4 regions of the Desulfothermus sp. genome follow, and region 4 is predicted to be linked to each of the others. Evidence: riboswitches for the same ligand, from Rfam matches in the RefSeq annotation. Region 4 holds a riboswitch; each other region holds the start of a gene.

Region 1 (4,864 bases), on a different contig from region 4:
TTATCCAAAAAGGATAGTTTCCCTTGCACCAAGCATCACAGAATGCCTTTTTGAAATAGGTGCAGGAGACAGGGTAGTAGGTGTCACTCAATTTTGCAATTATCCAGAACAAGTAAAACGCTTGCCAAAGGTGGGATCTTATATATCTCCAAGTATTGAGAAGATACTTGCACTTAAACCAGATTTGTGTATTGCCACTAAAGACGGCAATCCAAAACACATTGTATTTAAACTTAAAGAAATTGGAATAAAGGTCTTTGTTGTTGATCCAAGAGATATTGAATCTCTGTTTTCCACAATGCTTGTTCTTGGGGAAATCGTTGGATGTGAGAAACAGGCCAAAGCAGTTGTGGAAAGGTTAAAGAAAGATGTGTTGTTAGTTCAAAAAAGAGCGTCATTGTATATCAATCCCCCAAAGGTATTCTTTCAAATAGGGGTGGATCCAATGGTTACAGTTGGTAAAAATACACTCATAGACAATTTAATAAAGGTAGCTGGGGGTGTAAATATATTTAAAAATCTTAAAGGGTATCCAAGAATCTCTGTTGAACAGGTCATAGGGTTAAATCCAGATATTATAATCATAACATCAATGGTTCATTCAGAACACAATTTAAATAACCTCAAACAATTCTGGGAAAAGTATAAAGAAATAAATGCAGTAAAATATTCAAATGTGTTTGTTGTAAATTCAGATTTTTTCAATCGTCCTTCACCTAGAGCAATTCAAGGACTAAAACTTCTGTCAATGATCTTTGAAAAGGCATTAAAAAAAATTGTCAATGAGAAAAATTGATAAAATAAAAATTTAAGAATTTGCAGCAAAATATATTTTAAAAGATATATACAAATGGGAGTATTGCTAAATTATGAATCTAAAAAAAATTTGGATTATATTTATGAGTTTATTTTTATATTCACCTCTTTCATATTGTTATCAAGTAAAATTTTTGGATGATGCTAAAAGATTCATAGAAATAAATAAAAAACCCCAAAAAGTTGTATCTCTTTCTCCATCTATTACTGAAATTTTGTATGAAATAGGTGAAAAAGAACATATTAAAGGGATAACATATTATGATGAATATGTAATAGAAGGAGCACATATAGTAGGTGGTTTTTTATATCCATCAACAAAGAGGATAAAAAAGATAAATCCTGATATAATTTTTTGTTCAAAAAGGCATAGAAAAATCATAAATGGATTTGAAAAAAATGGCGTTAAGATAATTGTTTTTGAACCAAAGGATATTCCTTCTTTATATAGGACAATCAAAATTTTATCAGATATATTTGAGAAAAAAGATAATGGACTTAGGCTAATTAAGAAGATTAAATATCAATTAGATCATATCCAAAAAAAATTGAGTCATATTAAGAAACAACAAAGATTACGGGTTATGAGAATAATGGGTAGGAATGTTTTAATGACTCCTACAGTAAATTCCTTTCAGACTCAACTCATCAAATTGGCAGGTGGCATTCCACCAAATTTTCAAGGACAAGGCTCTATTATTGAAGTCAGTAAAAGAGATTGGTTAAACTTTAATCCCCAGGTTGTGTATTTTTGTGGTGGAGACAAAAGATTAATAAATAAGATAAAAACACTACCAGGTTGGAGAGATGTATCAGCTATAAAAAATAATCGTATATATTCATATCCATGTGCTTTGACCTGTCGTCTTTCGGCCCATACGGGATATTTTGTATCGTGGCTGGCATCTGATATATATTCTAAAGAATTTTTGGATGATAGATATTGGGTAAATAAAGATAAAATAATATCAAAAAGGAAAATACCTATATCTCTTGGCTATATTAAAAGTGTGAATATCATAAAATCATCTATATTTGACTTTATAAATAAAACTATTCTAATAACCTTTGAAAAACCAATAAATATAATTTCAACCTTAGAAGGCCCCAGGTACAATATAATAAATGTCGGCAATCATTATACACCACCACCTTGTTGGAGAATTACTCATCACCTGGGATTAGAAAAATCCAGAAAAAGGATATATAATACTCTACAAATTAAAGAGGAAGATTCAAGTCTCTTGTTTACAGGCGCAGATATGGATAATCTGGCCATGATAAAAAAAGAATACAAAGATTTGGCAGTCTATGTGTTTGCAACTGCAGGGGTTAAGACCAATGCCATGAGAATGTCAAAAGATATGGGTTGCTATTATGAAATAGACCCAGGCACAATTAATATGATAATTATGACAAATGCAAAACTCACTCCTCGGGCCATGACCAGAGCTATAATCACTGCAACAGAGGCAAAAAGTGCTCTATTAAATGATCTTGATATAAGAAGTTCATACAATCCCAAAATATATCAGGCAACAGGCACGGGCACAGATAATATAATTATTGTTCAAGGAGATGGGAAATTTACTTTAGACAATGCAGGTGGTCATTCAAAACTTGGAGAATTAATTGCAAAGGCCGTATATGATGCGGTAAAAATTGCTATAAAAAAACAAAATAAACTGATAGAAGATCGATCTATTTTTAAAAAATTAAACGAAAGGGACATATCTATATTTGATATTGTCTACAATAGTGAACTTATACCAAAAAATAAAAAGGAATTTTTTGTTCAAAAATTAGAAGATCTTCTTTTAAAGAAAGAATATGCATCTATTATGCAGGAATTTTTAGTTCTGTCTGATGAATATGAAAAAGGCCATATAAAAGATATATCTGCTGTTTCTAAATTGGAACAACTTGTTTTAAGTTCTATATCAGGAAAGGAAAATATAGAAGTAAAAAGATTTGTTAATGATAATAATATCCCTAAGGTTTTAAAGATAGGACTAAATTCATTTTTAACAGCTGTAGAGGAGTCTGTAACTAACCAGTAAGCCAAAAAAGATAATTCTTGACTTTTGATTTGAGTTGGGTTTTATATAAAATCTACCAGGTGCCTATAATGGGCTTAAAAGGGAATCCGGTGAGAATCCGGAACCGGCCCGCGGCTGTGATAAGGGGACGAAAGCTGCAAAATGCCACTCTGGTTAAAACACCAGGGGAAGGCGCAGCTTGCTCCGTTGAATAATGCAACGGGGCCTTGACCTGTTGAATTTCCCAAAAGGGAACTATATTCAACAGGGCCTGCCCTGTTGAATAATAACAGGGTGAGTTCTGTTGAATCTCCTAAGAAAAGGGGTTATTCAACAGGGCAAGTAGGATGATCCTTAGAGTCAGAAGACCTGCCTGGAAAGAGCTTTTAAGTCTCTCGGAGCAAGGGGCTTAAAAACTATATATAGTTTTGGGGATAAAAACGGGAAATCCCTGAAATCCTGCTTGTATGAAGGATTTCAGGGATTTTTTTATTTGTATTTTAAACAATGAAAAATTTAAGTTTAAAAAAAGGAGGAAAGGTTATGAGGACAGGAGTTATTTGTTATGTTAGAACAGACACTGAAAATTTGGATCTAGAGCAGGTAAAAAAGGATCTAAAAAAAATTTTTAAAGATGCAGACTTAATAGAAATTGCCCATTCTCCAGGTAGTGAGGAAGATATAACTTATGGTTGGTGGGAAATGACAAGACGTGGGATGAAAAGGATACTCCTTAGATTTGTAGAAATTGGAAAGGACATGAAGATCAAATTCACTGGCAAAGAAATGAGACTTTGTGGCTAAAATATCAAGGAGGAAATCACAAAATGAAAAAGTATTTAGTAGTTTTCATCGGAATTTTAGCCTTTCTTGTTTCTCAAGATACCTTTGCATATGAAAACCAGACCTCGTTGGATACTATAGTGGTTACTGCAAGCAGGTACAAAGAATCTATAAAAGAAACACCCATGAACATCCAGGTAATTGGACCAGAAGAGATAGAAGCCTCCTCTGCAAGGGATTTAGGAGAGCTCCTTTCAGAAAAGGGCATAGGCACTATTAGACAATATCCTGGCACCTTAACATCTGTTGGAATTCGTGGTTTTAGAACAGAAACACACGGAAATGACCTCCTTGGACATGTACTTATCCTTTTAGATGGTAGACGTGCAGGAACAGGAAATGTGGCCAAGATCCTAACAAAAAACATTGAAAGAATAGAAATTATCAGAGGTCCTGGGGCAGTTCAATATGGATCTGCTGGTATTGGCGGTGTTATAAATGTAATAACAAAAAGGGGAAGAGGAAAACCCCATGCTTTTTTGGAAGGAACACTTGGAAGCTTCAATTATCAAGACGGGACCATAGGCTCTTTTGGTAAAATAAATAAATTTGACTACTCATTTTCTTATAGCCGAGGGAAAATGGACGACTATGATACAGCAGATAACACAAAATACAAAAATACAGGCTATGATAAAAAAGAGAATTACTCCTTTAACATTGGTTATGAGTTCTTACCTGGTAACAGGATTGGTGTAATCTATACCAAATTTGATGTGGATAGAGCAGGCAGTCCTTCTTATCTAAGTCAAAATGATTTAGATGATTATTCAGATAAATCTCTTAGTTCAGCGGATTTCATTTATGAGGGCACTACTTCATCACTTCCTCTATTTTGGAAGTTTAGATACTTTCAGGGAAAAGACAGAGATAGATGGGTAGATCCACTTATGAGTAATCCTGACGGCTGGGATGATGGAATCCCCACAACAAAAGAAACAACTCATAGGGGAGCACAAGGGCAGCTTACCCTGGATATGGAAAACTTTGTAATAACAGGCGGTTTTGACTGGGTGTATTACAGAATTGAATCAAGTCCATATCAACCCAGAGAAACCAAATATAAAAATCCAGCTGGATTTATTCTGGGAAAGATCAAACTCCTTGATAATAGATTTGTCATATCTGGTGGTGCTAGATATGACAAATTTAAAGTAGAAGTGGAA
Region 2 (5,374 bases), on a different contig from region 4:
TTTCCTTTTAAGGCAAGAAAAATAAAACCAGACAAAGAACACATATCAAATATTATGAAAGAATTTGGGATTGAACATCTAATCCAAAGAATGCCTTCTCAATTAAGCGGAGGAGAAAGACAGAGGGTTGCACTGGCAAGGTCTCTTATGATAAGACCAGAGGTTTTGCTTTTAGACGAGCCACTGACTGCTTTGGATTTTCACCTAAAGATGAGGCTTATTAAATTTTTAAAAAGAATAAAACAAAAATTTTCCCTTACCATTATCCATGTAACCCATGATCCATTAGAGGCTATATATCTTGGTGAAAAGATTTTTACAATTGAAAAAGGTAAAATAACATTTTTTGGTTCTGTAAAAGATTTTTTTTCAAATTCTCAACATGGATTTGCAAAAAACATAAAAGAGCAATTAATTGAGATTAAAAATTTTTTGAAAACATATTAGTAAATATTCAGGTAAAATTGAATATCTTTTCTCACAAAAATTGGCTATGAACAGATTCATGGCCAAATTTAAAATTTTTAAAACTTGACAATAGAATTGAAATAGGAAATTTTGGTTTTAAATATATATAATAATTGTTAAAAATAGGAAGGAAAGTATAATATGCCCAAGGAGTTATTGATATCAGGTATAGGGTTAGCTTTGTTTATTGTCTGTCCAAGGATGGCTGGTATGGTTTATATTATCGCTAAGCATTCCCATGTTTCTCTTATTTATACTGCTTTATTCGGAAGTATTATTGCCATACCGTTGGTCATAGCTATGGTTTTAGTATTTGCCAAATTTGGACTTTGGGGAGCTCTTGCCTTTTGTATTCTGACAGATTTTGGCGCAGCGTTTGTTATGAAAGAAATCAGTATTAGGGCAGGGATAGAAACTTTTGTCATAGCTATGTTTGTTATTATTGGGGTTAAGGTAGCACCGTTTATTACAAATGTATTTATGAAATGAGAAATTTTTAACAATGGAATGAACTTGGATTTGAAAAAGCTAATACTTTTTCAAACCGGTCATCTCAGGCGTTAGAACCAAGAAGGAGAAAAATATGAAAATTCTGTTTATTGTTTGTCAGGATAATCCCGAAGTTCTTTGGAACTCCTTTAGACTTGCCAATATAATGCTGGAGGAAATAGAAGATGTCACTATATTTTTAAATGGACCTTCAGTAAAATATGAAAAATTAGACTCTGAAAAGTTTCCTTTAAAAAATCTGGCGAAAGTATTTACCCTTTCAGAAGGACAATTGTTTGCTTGAGGGAAATTAATGGAACTTCACGGAGTGAAGGAAGGATATCATAAGAAGGGGACACAGAAAGATCTATATAAGTTAATTCAGGAGAGTGAAAAGATTATCACATTATAGACTAACCGCCAACTCGCTGCGCCCGTTGGGCTTGCGGTTGGCGGCGGGACTGTCTATCCTTTTGTGTAAATTTTTTATAACCTATCTTCAAACAAAATCACTATCGGGTTGTAAATTTGGGGCCAATCCCTATTTTGGTGATTTAACAATTTCTGTCCCTTTGTTTTTGAACTTTTTAGGATCTTCCAAAAACTTAAAAAGTTACTCCAATCTCTTGATAATGCCAATACTAGTTTAAAATACTCCTTCAAAAAATTCTATGTAATTTTATCATCAACAAATAAATGGCTGACTGATAGTTCCTTAATAGAAAATTTAGAAAGAGAATGTCTAATTGGTATTGGTATAAGATGTCCAAGTATTATCTGCTATTCTTCCGTTAGGTGGTTTAGTTCAAAAACTATCGCTCTCTTTATTTTCACCTTTATGGTTGTATTTTATATTTTGGATCGTTTAGTTTCAAGGTGCTAACGCACTTGCTTTTCTTTCATCCCCACCGGGACCGGTCTTCCCGTCCCCAAAAGATAAATTTATAAGGTTGCATATTTTAAAAGATTTCTTTACAATTTCTTTACTAAAGATTAATAGGAGCTTTTATGAAATTAGCTGTTGCAGGAAAATGCGGTGTTGGAAAGACTACAGCCAGTGTCTGGCTTGGGAATTATTTAAAGAAGCAGGGAAAAGATATTTGGTTGATAGACGTTGATACAGCTTTATCTTTATGAGATAACAAAGAGTGTAGAGGCGGTTTTATCTGACCCTGAACTTGCGAAGAAGGTGATAGAAGCAATAGAGAAAGGCCTTTATTCAATAGAGGAGAAGGCAAAAGAGCAGAAGGTTATCATTAAAACAGAGCTTAAAGATGAATTAACAAAGGAGCTTGTAACTAAAGATGAACTTAAGGCCCATGAAGAAAGACTAAGAAAGGAGATGGAAGAAATAAGAGGGGAAATAAAGGCAACAGAAGAAAAGTTAAGAGGAGAGATAAAAGCCACAGAAGAGAAGTTAAGGACAGAGATACACAAATGGCGTGCAGACACTATAAAGTGGATGTTTATATTCTGGCTGGGTCAGATTGCTATCTTTACTGGAATATTAGTTAGTGTGTTAAAATTAATGTTGAAATAACACAAGAGAAAAAGGATAGTGTCAAAATGGATAGTTATGTTTAGGGGGTTGACACATAGTTAGACATATTATAAAAAGTTTATCACTCAGGTGCTGTAAGGCTTAATAGGGAATCCGGTGGAAATCCGGAACCGGCCCGCGGCTGTGATAAGGGGACGAAAGCCACATATAAGCCACTGGGAGCAGGGATACTCCTGGGAAGGTGTGGCAAGTAGGTTGATCCTTAGAGTCAGAAGACCTGCCTGAGTCAGATAGGCATTAGCTTTGGCGGGTGCCCAAAGCTATAAGCTGAGGTCCTTTGGAATAAAACGGGAGTCCCTGGACTGCTTATGTACGGTTCAGGGACTCTTTTTTTGGATAAAATTTATTGCAGGAGGCTTAAAATGAAAAGAATTTTTATTACATTACTAATCTTTTTTTTCTTACCAGGATTAAGTAATGCCCAAAAGGTTCATGAGATGGAAGAAATAGTAGTTACTGCGACCCGCTCTCCAAGGTCTGCTGAGAAGGTGGTCGCTGATGTAGATGTTGTTAAAGAAGAGGATATTAAAAATTCTTCTGCAACCAACATAGACGATATTTTAAGAAAGCTTGGAGGAGTTGATATCAGAAGATATACAGATGTCGGTTTTGGTCCACCTATAAGTGTTTACATCCGCGGTATAGGTGGAAGCAAAAAGGTAATGCTTATGATGGATGGAGTGCCTCTTAACTCGCCAATTACAGGTTTTCTTAATTTCAACCAATTTCAGTTATCATCTATTGAGCGCGTGGAGGTTGTTAAAGGTCCTTTTTCCTCACTTTACGGAAGTAATGCAATGGGAGGAGTTATCAATATTATATCAAAAAAAAGGGAAAAAGAGGGCATTGATATTGTTCCGATGGTTAGGTTAGGAAATTTTGACTTTAAAGAAGGTGGTCTCAGCATTCTTGGACGAAAAGGCAAATTTTTTTATTCTTTGAATGGAGACTATCGGACTATAGACAATCACTACCGCAGGGATAAAGAAGTAGATTACATTTATAATCCAGCAACAGGTGGTTTTAATAAAAGATATAAAGATGTAAGTAAATATTCAGACTATAACGACAAAAGAATTTTTGCACGCTGTGACTATGACTTTTCTGATGTCACTGGCATAACATTTACAGGAAACTATATGAAAGCCTACACAGAAAGAGGTACAACAGTGTTTCTCCCTGTAGAGCGCAAAAGAGATCAAGACAAAACTTCGTACTTTTTGAATTTAAGCGGACATACTACGCTTTTTAACAAGTTAGACCTTGAGGCAAGAATTTTCACTAATTATGACAAAAGCGAAGCAAAATTGGAACATATTATTGATAATTCTGCTCCTTTTGGACCTCCTTTTTTGTTCGTGTATGGAGATCGTGATTATTGGGGAAGAAATGTCGGTGCTCAAATTAAAGCATCAATTCCTGTTAAGAATTTTAGTTATTTAACTTTTGGTATAGATTCCAATTTTATAAAAGCACATTGGAAAAACACTAAAGAAGACGGAAGTGTAATTGGTGATGTCATGGATGAAACTATGAATACTTATGCCATTTACCTTCAAGATGAAATGGAGTTCTATTCTCGTCTTTTAATTACCTTAGGTGCAAGGTATGATATTAATTCAGAGACAGAAGATTCTTTTTCTCCAAAACTTGGAATTTTATACAAACTGAATGATAACATAAGTTTTAGAGCATCTGTTGGCCGGGCATTTCGTGCTCCTAATCTTCAGGAGCTTTACTCACCAACCTGGATGATGATTCCTGGAATACCTTTTAAATCTAACCCTGACCTTGATCCAGAAACCGTTTGGTCTTATGAGCTGGGAACATCAATTAAATTTAGTGATAGATTTAAATTTGATCTCACAGGATTTTACTCAAAAGCTGAAGACCTTATATCTGCTATTATAAAAGCTGGCATTCAACGTTTTGAAAACTTAAATGAAGTTGAAACCGACGGATTTGAAATAGCAATGGAAGGGAAAATATTTTCATGGCTTAGCAGTTATATTAACTATACCTATACCCATTCAGTAGAGGAGAAAAGAGGGCGGCTGGACGACATGCCACTGCATCAAGCAAATAGTGGAATTCGACTTACTCATGAATTTGGCCCCAAGAAACGTTTTACCACATCACTTGATGCCAGGTATTACGGAAGCAGATTTTTTAAAGACAGAAAAACTCAAAAAAAGATAGATCTTGATTCATTTACAGTTTTAGACTTTAACATGCGGTTTGAGCTTTTTGATCGTCTTGGGATTCAGATGGCAGTTACCAATATCACTGATGAAGATTATGAGATTCATGGTTCAGTCCTGGGTCCAGAGCGCTGCTGGTGGGTAAAGGTTGATTATAAATTCTAAAGAAGGGGGCAAAGAATGCCTTTTTTAATGACTTTTGTCTCTGTCTCTGATGCAGGACTTCGGTTTCTTTCTGAAGTAATAGATGGTTTCCTTTCCAAAAAGGAATTTGGCCATCTTTTTGAGAGCAAGATAAAAATAGATGCATATTTTGTGGGTGAACAGAGGGATTATTCAGAAAAGGTTTCAGCCATAAAAAGATCGATTTTATCCTCAGATATTGTGTTACTTGACTTAATGGGTGCAGAAAGGTCTATCTATCAGGCTATTGAAGAGACATTTAAGGAATACAAGAAAGATCTCGTCCTTATCGGATATGCAGGTGAATATTTAAGATCTCGTGAGAAGCTCGGATCTTTCTCTGCAGAAAAGCTGATGAAAATTATGGAAAAGGTAGCCGGGAAAAAGGAAAGGACCACCTCTGACTTCGATATAGAAAAGATGCTCGAGCGAATGAAGACCCTTGGAAAACTTTTGCCTTTTGGTTTTCTTA
Region 3 (5,374 bases), on a different contig from region 4:
TCCAAAAGGATGTGACTATGTGTATATTGGGATTAAATTTAAGAAAGAAATATTAGAAGATTCTCTTAAAGCTGAATTTGTGTATCTAAAAGAATTTACAGAGATTTCAAAGGGAATTTATTATTCAGGTGAGGTACCAAAGGAAGAGAAATTTGCCATAAAAGACACACGTCTTGTTGTAAGAACAGATCATGGAGAATATATTGAAGATCCATTTAACGACGATATAAGCTTACTCATTGAAACAGACAAAGGCCCTGTTGTATTACTTGGATGTGCACACAGTGGAGTTGTAAATATTCTTAGATATTTATCAAAAAAAACAGGGCATAAAAAATTTTATGGAGTAATTGGCGGTACCCACCTTGGATTTTTCCCACCAGGAGAGGAATTAAACAATATTTTAGATGAGCTTGAGCGTTTTTCAGTTGAGCTTGTTGCAGTTTCACATTGCACAGGTCCTGTTGCCGCTTCCCACTGCTATATGAGGTTTAAAGAGAGATTTGAATTTGCAAATGTTGGGTGGTCCAAGGAGTTTTGATTTTTTGAATAGTTTTTTTCAGTGGCACTTTCCACAGGGCTCACTTCTACCACAACAGGTCTTCCCCGTAGTTTCGAATCTACATTCTTTCCCCTCTCTTTTATGGGAAGTAGAAGAGCTCGTTCCCTTTAAAATAAATCCCATCCCGCCGCTGATTAAGCGTTTGACTGTGCCTCCGCATTGGGGGCACTCATTTATTGGATTATCTGACATTGATTGTTTTATCTCAAATTTATATCCACAGTTTGTGCATTCATATTCATAAGTTGGCATAGAATTCCTCCTTTTTCCCTCTGAACTCCCTTATTTTTTTAATCATTTTTATCCTCTTTAATTGGTCGTGTCAATACACAAGAACCCACCTGAACATTGGCATGATTTGCAATAACATTACATTTTGCCTTAAATAAGAAAAAGATATTGTGTTCTACATTGCTTAAGCTTTCAAAATTGCCCTGACCCTTTGCAATAACTAAATCCGAATTCCAGAATTTATTTAAGAATTCTTCTTTGCAGTCTTCTAAAATAGTTCCTGGTGCATCTGATCCATTGTCTATAACATTGACAATTTTAGGTAAATTGCAAAATTCAGCATCATGGATAGTTGCATCATTTATAATAGGGCCACCTCTAACTACTAGCGTTATTTTTTCTGGGCCAATTTCTTCAATAAATATTTTATCAAATACTATTTCACCGGCATTATCTGCTAAATAAAGGATATTTTTTGAATTTTTTATTTCTTTTTTAAATAATTGAAAATCTCCAATAACTGGTTGTGATAATCCGTTGGCTATGGATTTTTCTACTTCTTGTTCTGTAATATTATTTTTTACTCCAAGGTCTATAATGTTTCCTGCCATGGCAAGCCTCATGGCAGTATTTATGGGATCTGGAGAGTCCTTTACCATTGATTTTAGTTTTGGATATATTTTTATTGCCAATTTATTATGCCTGATTTTTATCTCTTTGTATGGGTCTGGATTATTGGTTATTTTTCTGATTAATGAATGGATGTGTTTTGCAGTATATGGTGGTGGTTTTGACATATCTATTTTGCTTAAACTTAGAAGCGCTTCTCTCAATAATTGCTCTTGAAGTTTTTCGTCTGCTCCAGTTATTTTTCCTACGTCAAGACAATGACGAACAAAACATGGGATGCATTCCAAATAGGTCTTCATCTCTTTATCCCCTTTATTAAAATCTTGGGATTCTTTTTAAGAAAAGTTTTTATTTTTGACAACTAATTTATTGTAGGAGGCGAAATATTTCTCAGATATCAACAAATTTGTTAGGAAAACAACCATCCCTAGATGAAAAATATATAACTTGGGAACTTTTAAGTTTTGCTTGAAGATTTTCATTTTATCCATTAATACCTTGTTCAAATTTTAGTGCTCATGCTCTTTTTTAAATTATTTTATAACCATTCAGGTGCCTATTTGGGCTTAAAAGGGAATCCCGTGAAAATCGGGAACGAACCCATCGCTGTGATAGGGGGACGAAAGCTGCAAAGGCCACTGCCAAAGCACCTGGGTTTTAACCTTAGAACCTTGAACATAGAACTTAAAACCTAGAACTTTTTTAGGTGTTTGGTGGGAAGGCGCAGTGACTAGGATGATCCCTTGAGTCAGAAGACCTGCCTGAATGGGAACGGATCTTGTTGTTAAACGGCAAGAAATTTTTTGGACCTGGATGAAAATGGGACATCCTGGTTTGTCAAAAAAAAAGACAAACTGGGATTTTTTTATGAAAAAATTTTATTTTCAGCTTATTTTTGCATTTATTTTTCTTATTCTCACAGTAATTATATCTCTTGGTCTGGGATTTGTAAAGATCCCTTTTTTTGAAATTATAAAGATTATTTTATCTAAGTTAACTGGTATAACATACGATAATATTTCCAATATACATTCCTCTGTTGTCTGGGACGTTAGACTGCCCCGTATAATTTGTGCTGCTTTAGTTGGCGCATCCCTCTCTGTTTGTGGGGTTGTGTTTCAGGGCATCCTTTTAAATCCCTTAGCAGATCCATATACCCTGGGAATTTCTGCAGGTGCTGCCTTTGGAGCATCAGTTGCCTTGCTTTTTGGGTTCAACTTCTTGGGAATCTATAGTGTACCTTTTTTCGCATTTGTCTTTGGGCTTATAACCCTTCTTGTAGTTGTATATCTCTCTTCTACTTCCAGTGGTGGAATTTCATCAAACAATTTGATCTTATCAGGTGTTATTGTATCAGCGATTCTCTCTGCTGGTATTAGCTTTTGTAAATACCTGGCGCAGGAGAGGGTTTCAGTTATTGTGTTTTGGCTTTTAGGGAGTTTTGCATCATCTACCTGGACAAGCGCATTATTAATTGTAGGGTGTCTTATTATATCCTTTGGTGTATTTATATTTTATTTTAGAGAGCTTAATTTGCTTAGCCTTGGGGGAAAAACAGCTCTATCAATGGGTGTGGATCCAAATAGGGTGCGTATATTATTGCTTGTATTTGGTTCTCTTTTAACTGGTGTCTGCGTATCATTTTCTGGAATTATTGGATTTGTAGGCTTGCTTGTTCCCCATATGATGCGATCAGTGGTAGGTCCAAATCATTTAAAACTTTTGCCTATCTCCCTAATATGCGGGGCAATAATGCTCACTATGGCTGATACACTAACCAGGGCCGTTCTACCTACAGAAGTTCCAATAGGAGTGCTTACTGCCCTAATAGGTGGACCCTTTTTCTGTTATATATTTAGGAAAAAACAGGTAGGTTTTTAAAAGTGGTTAGTGAAATCCTAAAAATAGATCATGTTTCGTTTTCGTACCAAGATCTACTTGTTTTAAAGGACATTTCTTTTAAGTTTTATCCAGGTAAGTTTTATGGAATTTTAGGTCCAAATGGGAGTGGAAAATCCACATTACTCGATATATTGCTTGGTTTTAAAACTCCAGACAAAGGCAATGTGTTTTTATTTAAAAAACATATAAAAGAAATAAAAAAAACAGAAATTGGAAAGAAAATATCATATGTGCCGCAAAATTTTACTTTTAATTTCCCATTTAGTGTTGATGAAATTGTGACCATGGGTAGATATCCATATATTAAGAGATTTTCTTTCCCAACTCAAAAAGATTTTGAAATTGTAGAGCACGTGGAAAGGGAAGTAGATATATTTAAATTTAGAAATAGATTGATAACTGAATTAAGTGGAGGTGAAAGGCAAAGGGTTATGATAGCACGGGCATTAGCCCAGGATACACCAATTTTTCTATTAGACGAACCAACATCTAATCTGGATGTAAAGCACAGTTTAAGAATATTAAATAGTTTTAAGAAGAGGGTGATTAATAAAAATAGGACTGTAATATGCGTATTTCACAACATAAATGAGGCTTTATTTTTTTGTGATGAATTAATATTTTTAAAAAATGGTGAGATTATAATAGGTGGTCCTACAGGTGATATTATAAATGAAGATATCTTAAAAAAGATATTTGAAGTAGAGGTTATGCTTCGTTTTGAAAAAAAATTAAATTGTTATCAAGTAATATTTACAAATGGGAGGTATTAGTATGAGAAGAAAAAATAATGTAACAAAATTTTTAATAATCAATTTATTTTTATTTGTAGTTAGTTCAACATTGGTCTATGGATTTAAAATAAAAAATGATATGTTAACTGATGATGGAGGAAGGCATATAAAAATAACTAATCCATATAATAGAATAATTTCTCTATATCCAGCACATACTGAAAATCTTTGTGCATTACATGGTTATAAATATATAGTTGGTATATCTATAAGTGATACATATCCTCCATATATCTTAAAGAAACCAAAATTTTCTTATCATTTTGGGGTGGAGAGATTTTTAGTAGTTAAACCGGATTTAGTATTAATCAGACCAATGATAGAATTTGGATATCCCAATTTAATAAAAAAATTTAAAAAAGAAAATATAGCTGTTATTTCAATACAGCCCAATAATATATCTTCTCTATATAGCTATTGGATGGCATTAGGTTTAATTATTGGAAAGAGAGAAAATGCACAACAAATAATTGCAGACTTTAAAGATACTATAGAATTTTTTCATTCAATCAATAAAAAAATAAAACACAAAAAAATGGTTTTTTTTGAGTCTATACATAGGAAATTTAAGACATTTGCTCCAGATTCCATACCAATGTTTGTTTTGAAATCTGCTGGGGGAATAAATATAGCCCAGGACGCATATGAAGTAAGAAATTCAAATATAGCAGATTATGGTAAAGAAAAAATATTGTCTCATGCTAGTGAGATAGATGTGTTTTTGGCACAACGAGGTCGAATGAATAGGATAAGAATAAAGGATATAAAAAAAGAACCTGGTTTTAATATAATCAAGGCAGTGAAGAATAATGAGATACATCTTGTAGCTGAGGAAGTTACATCTAGACCTACTATTAGGCTCTTAATGGGGATATATGAGATAGGCCATATTTTATATCCAACTTATTATGATAATAGAGTTAAACAACGTATTCAAAATATACTTAAAAAATATTATCAAAAATAAGCTTAGTTTTGATGGAGAGGTCATTATGGAGAAAAGAGGGAAATTATACGGTATAGGTGTAGGCCCAGGAGACCCAGAGCTGATAACAGTGAAGGCTGTAAAAATTTTAAAACAGGTTGATATAGTATATTCTGCATCTTCAAGCAAGAATGATCATTCAATGGCTTTTGATATTGCATCCAGATACATTCCCAAAAAAACTAAATGTATTTTTTTGCCTTTTCCTATGGTCTTAGACAAAGAAGAAGCAGAGAAATACTGGCGCTCACATGCTGAAAGGGTCAAAGA
Region 4 (5,374 bases):
CTATGCCTTTAATGGTATCTGTAAATTTACCCCTCAAGATATTATGAACCTCCCCTGGACCATCAAGACTTACTCCTACTTGGAGATCATATTTCTTAAATATCTTAACAATAGAGCTATCTAACAATGTAGCATTTGTCTGAATCCCAATAGTAGCCATAGGAAGATGTTTTTTTATATTTTTACATGTATATTCTATTAATTCAGGATATAGGGTAGGTTCACCACCTGTTATTTGTATATGTAGTGGTGCAGTTTTATTGGGTATTAAACTTAAACCTTTATCAATAATATCCTTTGCAATTACTAACCTTTCTTGATCTCCAATATAACAATAGATACAATTTAAATTACAATTAGTTGTTATTATAATTATTAAATATTTTATCATGTCTAACACCGTCCAATATAGAATCTAATTCATCTAAATTATTTAAATTGATTACATATTCTGAATTTGGATTTGTCTTAGTTTGATTAAATAAAATTACTTTCTTGTTAAAATTTATAGCTGAATTGATAATTTTTGATTTATTATACAGGGTATTAGAGTTTGGAATTGGATCAATAATCATTATTGAATCCTTTATTAATTCTTTACATTTAGATATTTTTTCATCTTTTATTGGTAAAAATGGAGTTTCATCAACACATATTGCATTCATTTGTTTTGCAATAAACCAGTCGATATCATTTTTATATAATATTCCTGTAGATATACAAAATCCTTTTCTTGATAAAACCCTATAAATTGGAGTTCCATATCCCATACCACCAAGTACAAATATCATTGGCTGGGATTTATTGTATTGTTGAGAGATCTCAATTGAGCCTAAAAGGGGATTAAACTTTACACCATTAAAATTGTATAGGCGAGATACATTTTCTTGTGTTAGGATTTGTTCAGGAGTTCCTTTGGCTATCATCTTGCCATCTTTTACCAAAATAACATAATCAGAGACCTTCATTGCCAGCTCAAGCTGGTGAAGGGAAGCTATTATTGTAATATTCTTTTTTGTACATAAATTTTTGAGTATGGAAATTATTTCCACCTTGTGTTTTAGATCTAAGTGTATTGTGGGCTCGTCCAGGATCATTATTTCGGGTTCTTGAGATAGTCCCCTGGCAATATATACCTTTTGTCGCTCTCCATCACTCAACATCTCCATTGGTTTTTCTTTTAAATAAAGAGCACCAACCAATTTAAGAGCATCTTCAACTATTTTTTTATCTCTTTTTGTAAGCTTTCCCAAAATATTTGTATGGGGATATCTTCCAAGTGCTACATAGGAAAATACATCAAAAAAAGGTGGATTAGATCTTTTTGTAAAGAGAACTGAAATGAGTTTTGCCATGTTTGAAATTTGTATTTTATTAAGAGGAGTGCTTTTTATAAAAATAGTTCCTTTAATTGGTTTTAATATCTTTGCCAGAGTTAATAATAGTGTAGTTTTGCCTGCACCATTAGGACCTAATATAGAGACAAATTTTCCCTTTAATACATCAAAATCTACGTTAGATAAGACCTTTTTATTCCCATATCCTATATCTAGATCAGAGACAGAGATAACCTTTTCTTTATTTTTCATATCTCCATTTTCCTCTTAGATACAAGAGCAATTATAATAGGTGCACCAAAAATAGCAGTTACAGCACTAATTGGCACTTCTACAGGTGAAAATATGTTTCTTGCAATTAAATCAGATACTCCTGTAACTATTCCTGCAAGCAAAAACACCCCTGGAACTAAAACCCTGTTATCAGAAGTAGAAAATATAAGCCTTCCCATATGGGGTATTGCAATGCCGATAAAAGCAACTGGTCCTGCCCCAGCAGTAACCAGTCCTGATAATGCGCAGGAAAAGAGAACTATTAAAAAACGGATCATCTTTACCCTAACTCCAAGGGATTTTGCATCAATATCCCCAAGTAATAATCCATTTAATGGCTTTGAAATAAGATAAGTACATATCAATATTATTAGCCCAACAAAGGTGAGTATCCTGATCTCTGACCATTTAAATCCTGAGAAACTTCCCATTTGCCATAGCACAAAACCCTTGATCCTTTCCTGTTCAGCAAATGCCATTAAAATACTGGTGATACTGTGGCATAGATAGCCTATCATCAGACCAATAATTAAAAGGGTGATGGGATTTTTTACTCTTGTTGCCACTATAAGCACTATAAACATTGTAATGTATGCACCAAAAAGGGCAGAGAGGGTGGTTAGATAAGGCGCAATTTGGGTAAAACCAAGTGCAATAGATGTTAGCATGACCAGGGCAACTACCAATGTGGCACCTGAAGAAATTCCCAGAATAAATGGACCAGCTAGGGGATTTCTGAAAAATATCTGTAAAAGTAGGCCTGATACCCCTAAAAAACCACCTCCTAACACTGCAGCAATGGTGCGTGGAATCCTTATATTCCAGAGAATAAAGCCGTCAGTTGAATAAGTGTCGTGAGAAAAAATCAAATAAAGGAGCCTTTTTTGAGTTATGGATACTGACCCTATTGAGAGAGATAGCCATATAAATACTATGAGAATAAAAGCACAACAAATAAAGATAACCCCCCTGGAAGACCTTTTAAAACCAACCATATTTTTTTATCCTTTATCAGGGAGTTTGGTAAAAAATTTCAGTCTATATCCTGGAAATTTTTCTGGATGAAGGATTGCTGCAATCTCTTTAATTATCTCATCCAGCCTATCCATTGACTGAGAGTAATTAGGCAGGGGTGAATAAACTGCCCCTTTTGTTAGGGGTTTTATATCTTTGATTAAAGGATTTATCTTGGCCAGTACTTCTTTAGAAGATGCACCTGTAATTGAAGTACGATAAGTGAACAATATATCTGCCTGTCTTCCGCTGGAGAGAAACCTCTCCAGAGATATCTCCATTCAGGAACTCCCCCTAATATCGCTAAAGAGATAGTCTCCACCTGCTATTTCAACAATTTGTGCAGACCAGGAATCACCTGGTTCAATTAACACTCTTTTTTCATAAATATCTCCCCATATTACCTTTGGCTTTGATGAAATATGTTTTAATTTTGTATTTATATCTTTTATAGTCTTCTTAACTTTCTTTACAAATTCCTCTGCTACCTCTTCTTTATTAAAGAATTGAGATAAAAATAACATAAATTTCATTCTCGTATTGAGATCCATTGCACTTTTAGTTGTTGTTACAATGCATTTAATACCCATTTCTTCTAATTTAGGTATATCTGCCAGATTCCAGGTAAACACTACTTCAGGACTTGCCTTTTTAATAAGCTCATAATCAACTGCATTGGATTCACCTACATATATAATAGATCCATTTTCAAGGCCATGTTTTACATAGTCTATTGTCCAGTAATCTTTTTTATGAGTAACTCCAACTAGAGTATTTAATACTTCAAGACCTCTAAGAAGGGAGACATTGTATCCTGAATATGCAATAACCCTTTTAACTGGGATATATATTATTTCATCTTTGGTGTATTGTTTTGGAGCTTTTATGCCTTTTGGCACTAAGACAAATTTTCTGCCAACACCATCTGTAATCTCTTTTACTCCGTTGGATAATTTTTTTATTGAAAATTCTCCAAAGGACTCAAATGTAGAAGAATGGCATGAAAATAAGAGAAATAAAATTAATAAACCCCATAAATATTTACTCATTGGCATAAATATCCTTATTAAATTGTTCTGGAAAACAAAAACAACTAATTACACCAGGATCACAATTATAGATAGAGCTATTAAATAAAAAACTTCTTTAAACAATAACTGGTATTAAATTAAAGGATAGAGTTGATGAGTCATTTTGTTCCTCCTTATGCAATTTATTTTTGCATACTAAGGAGGAAGCTTCAGGCGGGTTCTCAGGAAATGGGCTTTAGCTTAAGGCAAGTCACCCTTTCCGAGAACGAAGCAGTTAGCCTCGAAGCTTCGTCCTTTTTATTATCTCTAGGCCGGTCTTCCGACTTGAGGATCATCCTACTTGCCCTGTTGAATACTTAAGGAAATTCAACAGGACTCGCCCCGGTGAATAAAATTTTCTTTTTAGAATGTTCACCAGAGCGAGCTGGAGCCTTCCCCTTGGCACCTTTAACCGAGCTCCTTAATTTTTGAGGAGTCATGGTGAAAAGGTGTCAAGAGTGGCATATTCCAGCTTTCGTCCCCTCTCACGGCTGCGGGCCAGTGCCGGATTTTCACCGGCTTCCCGTTTCACCCTGAATACAGGGAACCTAGAGATATTTTGTTTTTTTCAAGGGAACTTATCTTTGGAATCTAACGTTGTCAATCATGTTTTTAAAAACCATAAAAATGGATTGCCTAATCCTACTTATACAGGTTTCATCTAAATATTCTGTCAGAAGCTCCGTGTCTAAGAGCAAAAGAGTTAATCTTTATAATGATCTTTTTTTTCTGGAATTAAAGGCTCTCCCCTTTTTATTTTTTGTTTAATTTCTTCAGCTGTTTTCTCAATAGCTAAAAACCGCTTTGCTGTAGATGGATGGGTGCTTCCTTTTAAGTTGATGGCTAAAGGATGAGTAGCAGCCATACGCCTCCATAACTGGGCAGCTCCTGAGACATCGTATCCTGCGCGAGCAGCATAATAACATCCCACATAATCTGCTTCAGCCTCAAACTCCTGGCTAAAGAGCAATTGTCCTGTTTGTGCTCCTATTCTTGTTACATTTACCCCTGTTAATTCACTTACAATAGCACCTAAAAGAGTTCCAATCGTTCTATTCACAGCTTGTTTCTGTATGTGTCCCATAGTATTATGGGCTAATTCATGGCCTATAATTAGAGCCAATTCATCATCAGAATCTAAGAACCTCATCATTCCTGAGAAAACAACCACGTGTTGACCATCTGCAAATGCATTCACTTGATCGCTATTTTTTAATATTATTGAATAATTACATATACACACTGGTTTAATTACAATGTTGAGGTTTTTGGTTTTACGTTCTATTGATAACACAATTTTTTCACCATGATTGTGTTTCAAAACTTGGCTTAAAATTTTTATTCCTTTTGTGCCTGGCAATAAATGTTGCTGGTTAACAGCATAAATTACATCTCCTGGTTTTAAACCCGCTTTTTCTGCTGGTGAAGTAGGTATTACATAAAGTACTGTTGGATATTCTCTGATTCCATATAAATGTACATAGGCCTGACGATAATTCTTTGGTATACTTTCCTGAGAAAGAAAAATAAAACCCCAATCATATCTTATTTTTTCCCCACATAATGGTGCATTGGCTTGAAGAATGCGAAAACCTACTCTTTGGAGACGTTTATATAGTTTTACAAACTCTAATACAGCCAATTCTCTTTGTTTTTCTGCTTCCTGTGCAGCTATTTCTT

What was found. A riboswitch is a leader RNA that binds a small molecule or an ion and turns the genes downstream of it on or off. The one in region 4 is predicted to bind cobalamin.
Region 1: linked by a shared signal. The riboswitch ahead of ACY2V1_RS10770 (hypothetical protein) and the one ahead of ACY2V1_RS07320 (ABC transporter substrate-binding protein) in region 4 are both predicted to bind cobalamin.
Region 2: linked by a shared signal. The riboswitch ahead of ACY2V1_RS04430 (TonB-dependent receptor plug domain-containing protein) and the one ahead of ACY2V1_RS07320 (ABC transporter substrate-binding protein) in region 4 are both predicted to bind cobalamin.
Region 3: linked by a shared signal. The riboswitch ahead of ACY2V1_RS09710 (FecCD family ABC transporter permease) and the one ahead of ACY2V1_RS07320 (ABC transporter substrate-binding protein) in region 4 are both predicted to bind cobalamin.

What each region holds. Positions count from the first base shown of each region.
Region 1 is NZ_JBMYBT010000146.1:162-5,025, reverse strand. It holds gene ACY2V1_RS10780 (ABC transporter substrate-binding protein) at 1-796, shown strand, start outside; gene ACY2V1_RS10775 (adenosylcobinamide amidohydrolase) at 900-2,876, shown strand; cobalamin riboswitch at 2,917-3,246, shown strand; gene ACY2V1_RS10770 (hypothetical protein) at 3,399-3,659, shown strand; partial or broken gene ACY2V1_RS10765 (TonB-dependent receptor plug domain-containing protein) at 3,683-4,864, shown strand, end outside.
Region 2 is NZ_JBMYBT010000063.1:450-5,823, reverse strand. It holds gene ACY2V1_RS04455 (ABC transporter ATP-binding protein) at 1-447, shown strand, start outside; gene ACY2V1_RS04450 (hypothetical protein) at 610-957, shown strand; gene ACY2V1_RS04445 (hypothetical protein) at 1,052-1,261, shown strand; gene ACY2V1_RS04440 (nucleotide-binding protein) at 1,966-2,094, shown strand; gene ACY2V1_RS04435 (hypothetical protein) at 2,072-2,497, shown strand; cobalamin riboswitch at 2,569-2,757, shown strand; gene ACY2V1_RS04430 (TonB-dependent receptor plug domain-containing protein) at 2,881-4,884, shown strand; partial or broken gene ACY2V1_RS04425 (cobaltochelatase subunit CobN) at 4,900-5,374, shown strand, end outside.
Region 3 is NZ_JBMYBT010000131.1:23,107-28,480, forward strand. It holds gene ACY2V1_RS09695 (MBL fold metallo-hydrolase) at 1-541, shown strand, start outside; gene ACY2V1_RS09700 (FmdB family zinc ribbon protein) at 560-814, opposite strand; gene ACY2V1_RS09705 (damage-control phosphatase ARMT1 family protein) at 853-1,722, opposite strand; cobalamin riboswitch at 1,957-2,202, shown strand; gene ACY2V1_RS09710 (FecCD family ABC transporter permease) at 2,291-3,304, shown strand; gene ACY2V1_RS09715 (ABC transporter ATP-binding protein) at 3,307-4,098, shown strand; gene ACY2V1_RS09720 (ABC transporter substrate-binding protein) at 4,100-5,086, shown strand; gene cobI (precorrin-2 C(20)-methyltransferase) at 5,112-5,374, shown strand, end outside.
Region 4 is NZ_JBMYBT010000095.1:380-5,753, reverse strand. It holds gene ACY2V1_RS07340 (radical SAM protein) at 1-391, opposite strand, end outside; gene ACY2V1_RS07335 (ABC transporter ATP-binding protein) at 357-1,589, opposite strand; gene ACY2V1_RS07330 (FecCD family ABC transporter permease) at 1,586-2,605, opposite strand; gene ACY2V1_RS07325 (substrate-binding domain-containing protein) at 2,612-2,905, opposite strand; gene ACY2V1_RS07320 (ABC transporter substrate-binding protein) at 2,906-3,673, opposite strand; cobalamin riboswitch at 3,948-4,261, opposite strand; partial or broken gene ACY2V1_RS07315 (M48 family metallopeptidase) at 4,398-5,374, opposite strand, start outside.